2 regions of the Psychrobacillus sp. INOP01 genome follow, and region 2 is predicted to be linked to the other one. Evidence: predicted binding sites of a transcription regulator. Region 2 holds the regulator's gene; the other holds the start of a gene.

Region 1 (3,436 bases), 260 kb from region 2:
AAAACATCGCTGCACGAGAACTTCTTGCGCCACTTTGACAATATAAGTATACTGGTTTGTCTGGACGAATTTCTTTGAAGCGTTGACGAAGTTGAGAAGAGGGGATATTTCTTGCTCCCAAAATATGTCCACCATCAAATTCTTTCGGTTCACGTACATCAATGAGCTGTGCTTTACGATAACCCTCGATGAATTGCTCTTGCGTAAGGTTAGTTACGGCTTTCTTTAAACGATATGCTGAGATTCCAGCATAGACTAAAAGGACAACAAGTATAGCGATGACAAAATACAATAATTCTAACACGGTCTTTCCCCTTTCTATGTTTCCTATTCATTATAAAAGAAGTGCTAGATACAATTCAATCTATTTGATAAAATGATACACGTTGTGAAGGGAGAGATTCGATGGAAAAAGAAAAATGGTACTTCATAAATTCTGGACCCTGTAGTCCATCTTATAATATGGCAATGGACGAAGCATTACTTGATTGGCATAGTGAGGGTCTTATTCCACCGGTTATTAGATTTTACGAATGGAATCCAGCTACATTATCAATTGGTTATTTTCAAACGGTTGAAAAAGAGATTGATATGGAAGCTGTGCAAAGATTAGGACTTGGTTTTGTGCGTAGACCTACCGGGGGAAGAGGGGTACTTCATGAACATGAACTTACATACAGTGTGATTGTTACAGAGAGCTACCCGAGTATGCCTGCAACTGTTACAGAAGCTTATCGTGTTATTAGTGAGGGTTTACTCTTAGGATTTCAAAATCTTGGTTTAAATGCTTATTTTTCTGTTCCCAATACAGATGAACAAAAAGAAAATTTAAAAAAACCAAAATCTGCAGTATGTTTTGATGCACCGAGCTGGTACGAACTAGTTGTAGAAGGAAAAAAAGTTGCTGGTAGTGCGCAAACAAGACAAAAAGGTGTTATTCTACAACATGGTGCAATTTTACTTGACCTCGATGAAGATAAATTAATACAGACGTTTAAATTTTCTTCTGACGAGGTAAGAAATAAAGTGAGAAAAGGCCTATCTCAAAAAGCTGTCTCCATTAACAAAATAATATCAAAACCGATAACGATTGAAGAATGTAAAGCTGCCTTTAAAAAAGGATTTGCAGATGCATTGGAGATTGAGTTGGTAGAATATAAATTAACGGAAGAACAGCAAAATTACGTAAAAGAATTAGAGACGACAAGATATGACAATGATGAATGGAATTTTAAAAAATAAAAGTAACAATGTCTTATAGTAAAAATGAAATATAGGAAATTAGTTCTTATATTTAAAATCCCTAATCTATTTGCTTTACCTTCTACATGTTGTGTCGTATTATTAATAAAACCACTACATATTGTGTCAATCGCAATTTGTAGAAAGGAGGAAGAGTAAATGGTAACAACCAAAAATGAAACCAAACTTACTTTAAATGTCGAAGCATTAAACAAAGATATTCAACTATTTCCACAAGTACACCCCATTACACAAGATATGACACTTACACATAAAGGTGTGTCAAGACTTGTCATGATTGATCGCTACTCCTTTAAGGATACAGAAAAGAAAACGTTAAAAGCAGGGGATTTTGTCGTTTTAACAGTGAAAGAAGATCCTAAATTCCCAGCTCGTGGTCTAGGCTATATCGTTTCTATTAACGAACAAGCAAAAACAGCTGAGGTGCAGATCGAAGAAGATTACCGAAGTGCGATTGACGATGCGGTTAAAATCGAGACTGGAATTATTACTCGTCCTTTAAGTGTTATTGAAAAGCCTCTTGAAGTTTATTACGAGCAAATTGCAAAAAGAAATGCAACTGGACTTGCATCAGTAGAAAAAACAGAAGAAAAACGTGGGGAATGGTTTGAGAAATTCTACCAACAACTAGTTTCTTTGAAATTCATCCCGGCTGGACGAGTACTATATGGTGCTGGAACAGGAACAGATGTAACCTATTTTAACTGTTATGTAATGCCATTCGTTGCAGATTCTCGTGAGGGGATCAGTGACCACCGTAAGCAAGTAATGGAAATTATGAGCCGTGGCGGTGGAGTTGGTACAAACGGTTCTACTCTAAGACCAAGAAATACCTTAGCTCGCGGAGTGAACGGAAAATCATCTGGTTCTGTTTCATGGTTAGATGATATTGCTAAACTTACTCATCTTGTAGAGCAAGGGGGATCACGCAGAGGCGCACAAATGATCATGCTAGCAGATTGGCACCCTGATATTGCAGAGTTTATTATTTCGAAAATGCAAAATCCGCGTATTTTACGTTTCTTGATTGAAAATACGAATGATGAAACGATTAAACAACTTGCGAAGGACAAGCTTAAATTCAAACCTCTTACTATCCAAGAAGAAGCCATGTATCAAGGTATTACTAATTATAAAACGATACCAGGTCTAGGTGGGTTTAATGATGAGATAATACGTGATGCGGAAACCAAATTACGTGATGGCGGAACTTATTCTGTGCATAACTCTGAGTTTTTGACTGGTGCAAACATCTCCGTCACGCTTACTGATGATTTTATGAAGGCAGTGGAAGAAGACGGCGACTTTGACTTGCGATTCCCAGCAACTGAAGCTTATTCACCGGAAGAGATGGATTTCTACAATGAAAATTGGCATAAAATCGGCGATGTTCGCGAGTGGGAAAGAATGGGATACGAAGTTCGTACCTATCGCACTGTAAAAGCGAAAGAGCTTTGGAACTTGATTAATATTTGTGCTACTTATTCAGCAGAACCAGGTGTTTTCTTCATCGATAATGCAAATGAAAAAACAAATGCAACAGCGTACGGACAAAAAGTTGTCGCAACTAATCCTTGTGGCGAACAACCACTTGCACCTTATTCTGTATGTAACTTGGCTGCTGTGAACTTAGCGCAATTTGCAAATAAAGAAACAAAAACAGTTGATTATGAAGCGTTAAAAGAAACAGTTCGTGTGGGTGTACGTATGCAAGATAACGTTATCGATGCAACTCCATATTTCTTAGAAGAAAATAAAATACAAGCACTAGGAGAAAGACGTGTAGGTTTAGGTGTTATGGGTCTTGCCGACTTGTTAATCTATTGTGAAAAAGAGTATGGTTCTGATGAAGGTAATGTTTTAGTGGACGAAATCTTTAAAACAATTGCAATTGCTGCATATGAAACATCTGCTGGACTTGCCGTTGAGCGTGGAAGCTTCCCATTCCTAACTGGTGAAACAGAAGAGGAAACAAAACGCTTACGTAAAGCATTTACGGAAACTGGATTTATGGAATCTATGCCGGAAGAAATTCGACAATCTATTTTAGAAAATGGTATTCGGAATTCTCATTTGTTAACTGTAGCACCTACCGGGTCTACTGGAACAATGGTTGGCGTTTCTACTGGACTTGAGCCGTATTATTCATTCACTTATTATAGAAGTGGGCGTT
Region 2 (3,436 bases):
GTACTACAAATTGCTTAGCGCCTGTAGTTAAAGTATTGAACGACACGTTTGGTATTGAAAATGGGTTAATGACAACTGTTCATGCATATACAAACGATCAAAATAATTTAGATAATCCACATAAAGATTTACGTCGTGCGCGTGCCTGCGGTCAATCGATCATTCCAACCTCAACAGGAGCAGCAAAAGCACTTTCACTTGTACTGCCGGAGCTTCAAGGTAAAATTCATGGTATGGCATTGCGTGTACCGACTCCGAATGTCTCTTTAGTAGATTTAGTTGTGGACTTACAAAAAAATGTTACAGTCGAAGAAGTAAATGAAGCTTTTGTTAAAGCATCTGAAGGTTCAATGAAAGGCATTTTAGGTATTACAATGGAACCGTTAGTGTCAATAGACTTTAACACTACGACACTATCTACTACAGTAGATGGTTTAACAACCATGGTTATTGGGGACCGTAAAGTGAAAGTTCTTGCCTGGTACGATAATGAGTGGGGTTACTCTGCTAGAGTGGTTGACCTTACTAAAAAAGTAGCTTCATCTCTATAATTATCCAATCCTCTTTCTAGCAATTAGAAAGAGGATTTATTATCTCTTGCATTATTTAATAAAACAACATATAATGAGAATCGTGTTACTTTACTTGTACACCGACTACTTAAAGGGTTAGGACCTCTTTGGACTAACTTTCCCCCGTGGTAGTCAACTTTGAGGTTAAAAATAAACTTATCAAAGGGGGAAACGGACATTGGAAACAATGGGACGTCACATTATTGCAGAACTATGGGAGTGCGATTTCGACAAACTTAACGATATGCAATTTATCGAGCAAACATTTGTTGATGCTGCACTAAAATCTGGTGCAGAGGTCAGAGAAGTTGCATTCCACAAATTTGCACCACAAGGTGTAAGTGGAGTTGTTATTATTTCCGAATCGCATTTAACGATTCACAGCTTTCCAGAGCACGGTTATGCGAGCATTGATGTGTATACATGTGGTGATTTAGATCCATCAATCGCAGCTAACTATATTGCAGATGCTCTTAATGCTGGAACACGCGAAACGTTGGAAATGCCACGTGGTATGGGACCGGTCAAAAAGCCTGCATCACGAATGACAGTTCAAGCGTAATAAATTTATACCTGACTGAGTGAGCAGAGGAAGAGATTCCTCTGCTTTTTCGATTTTAATGAAGAATATTGTTATAATAGATACATAAAACTACCGTGAAGAATTAGGAGAGATCTATATGAGATGCCCAACTTGTCAATATAATGGCACAAAAGTTGTCGATTCTCGTCCTGTGGATGACAATAAGGCAATCAGAAGAAGGAGAGAATGCGAAGATTGTGGATTTCGTTTTACTACATTTGAAAAAGTAGAAGAGACACCACTAATCGTTGTAAAAAAAGATGGTTCTCGAGAAGAGTTTAGCCGTGAGAAAGTGCTGCGTGGGCTAATTCGTGCTTGTGAAAAGAGACCTGTTGCGTTAGAACAACTAGAAAATATTGTTTTCTCCATTGAAAAAGAATTACGAAGAATGGGTAATGCAGAAGTGAAGTCAGAGGACGTCGGAGAGATCGTTATGGACAAGCTAGCTGAAGTAGATGAAGTAGCTTACGTCCGCTTTGCTTCCGTTTACCGCCAATTTAAAGATATAAATGTATTTATCGATGAATTAAAGGAAATTTTAAAGAAAAATCCTTCATTATAAATAGAAGCATTTTAATATTTATCAAATCTAAAGGAGTAGATACAATTGTCGATGTTATATAAAGAGCTACAGCCAGCAGATTTGTATATGATTCGCTTACCATATTCTTTATCAGATTATGATCGGCAATTGTTAACTTTGTTTTATCAGCCGTTAGTTGGAGCAGAAAGCATAAGTTTATATTTAACACTTTGGGCAGATGGGGAACAAAATAACAGTGAGCGCTGGTCGCATTATCAACTGATGAATGTCCTCGGGATGCCAATAGGTAAAATTTTTCATGCCCGTCTTGCGCTAGAGGCGATCGGTCTTCTACGTACATGGAAAAAAACAATGGAAGACGGGAGTGTTTTCCATTATGAGCTTGCAGCACCTTTAGATGCTGAATCATTTTTAAAGGATCCATTACTATCCATGTTTTTGCTCAATAAAGTAGGAGAAAATGCTTTTAAACAATTACGTAATCGTTTTATCCAAAGTTCCAATTGGAATGAGGGTTTCACAGACGTCTCTAGAACTTTTGTTGATGTATTTAAACCGTCTACTAAAATGAATACTGTATCTTTCGATGAAAATTTCGAATCGAAGGAAAGAAAATCTTCTGTCCCTTTTTATTATGACGAATTTGATTTTTCGTTACTTCAAGAGGGTCTTTCCGAGCAATTAGTACCTAAATCAGCGATGACAATAGAAGCAAGAGAAGTAATTGCCAAACTTGCTTTTTTATATAAATTAAGTCCGGTGGAAATGCAAAAAGTAGTTATTCTTGCGTTAGATGATGAACTACATTTATCAGAAGCGAGATTAAAAAAAGCGTGCGCGGATTATTATAAGCTGACTGTTTCTAAAGTTGCGCCTGTAATTGAAAAAATTGAAAAGAAAGTCGAACCTATGGAACCTACCGGGCCTTTAACAAAGGAAGGTGAGTTAATCCATTATTTAGAAACAACGCCACCCGTATCGGTATTGAAGGATATCGCGAACGGAAAAGAGCCGATTCTCGCAGATGTTCAGTTAGCTAACCATTTTGTAACACACTTTAAAATGCCAATCGGAGTCGTCAATGTTTTGTTACAATATGTATTACTACGTACAGACATGAAACTCACAAAAAACTATGCTGAGAAAATCGCTTCCCATTGGATGCGGAAGGATGTCAAAACAGCCAAAGAAGCAATGGAGCTTGCTAGAAACGAACATGAACAATATGTAAAATGGAAAAACGAAGGATCTCCACAAAAAACATATACGAAAAAGCCGACACGCGAGGAAAAAGTGCCTGATTGGTTTTATAAGAAAGATGGAGAAACGAAGAAATCATCAGGTAAGACTACAAATGGTATTCAAAATATAGATGAAGAACGTCAAAAACTATTAGCAGAGCTAGGTACTTTGAAAAGGTAGGTGAAAAGAGTGGAACGTATTAATGAAACCTTAAAAAGAGTAGTATCACCTGAATTTGCTACACGACTAAACGATATGAAAAAAGAAGTTTTGGAAAACCCTAGAGTTCAGAAGTTCTTAGAGGAAAACTCCGCAGATATTAATAAAGAGATAGTAGATCGAAGTTCGAGTAAACTATATGAATTTATCTCTCAATCTCATGATTGTGGATCTTGCCCAACGTTAGATGAATGTAAGAATTACATGAAAGGGTATGAGCCTAAGCTGGTCCTTGATCGAAACTTAATAGATATAGAGTATGTTCGTTGTAATCGA

What was found. The regulator NrdR, encoded in region 2, represses ribonucleotide reductase genes. The targets are predictions, from matches to a motif close to AACACNATATATNGTGTT.
Region 1: a site for NrdR is predicted at 1,353-1,370, ahead of KD050_RS01950 (vitamin B12-dependent ribonucleotide reductase). Genes of this name have one in related genera too.

The regions. Positions count from the first base shown of each region.
Region 1 covers NZ_CP073315.1:378,296-381,731, reverse strand. The annotation lists gene KD050_RS01960 (rhodanese-like domain-containing protein) at 1-304, opposite strand, end outside; gene KD050_RS01955 (lipoate--protein ligase family protein) at 406-1,242, shown strand; gene KD050_RS01950 (vitamin B12-dependent ribonucleotide reductase) at 1,402-3,436, shown strand, end outside.
Region 2 covers NZ_CP073315.1:635,768-639,203, reverse strand. The annotation lists gene KD050_RS03250 (glyceraldehyde-3-phosphate dehydrogenase) at 1-551, shown strand, start outside; gene speD (adenosylmethionine decarboxylase) at 751-1,134, shown strand; gene nrdR (transcriptional regulator NrdR) at 1,253-1,717, shown strand; gene KD050_RS03235 (replication initiation and membrane attachment family protein) at 1,769-3,121, shown strand; gene dnaI (primosomal protein DnaI) at 3,131-3,436, shown strand, end outside.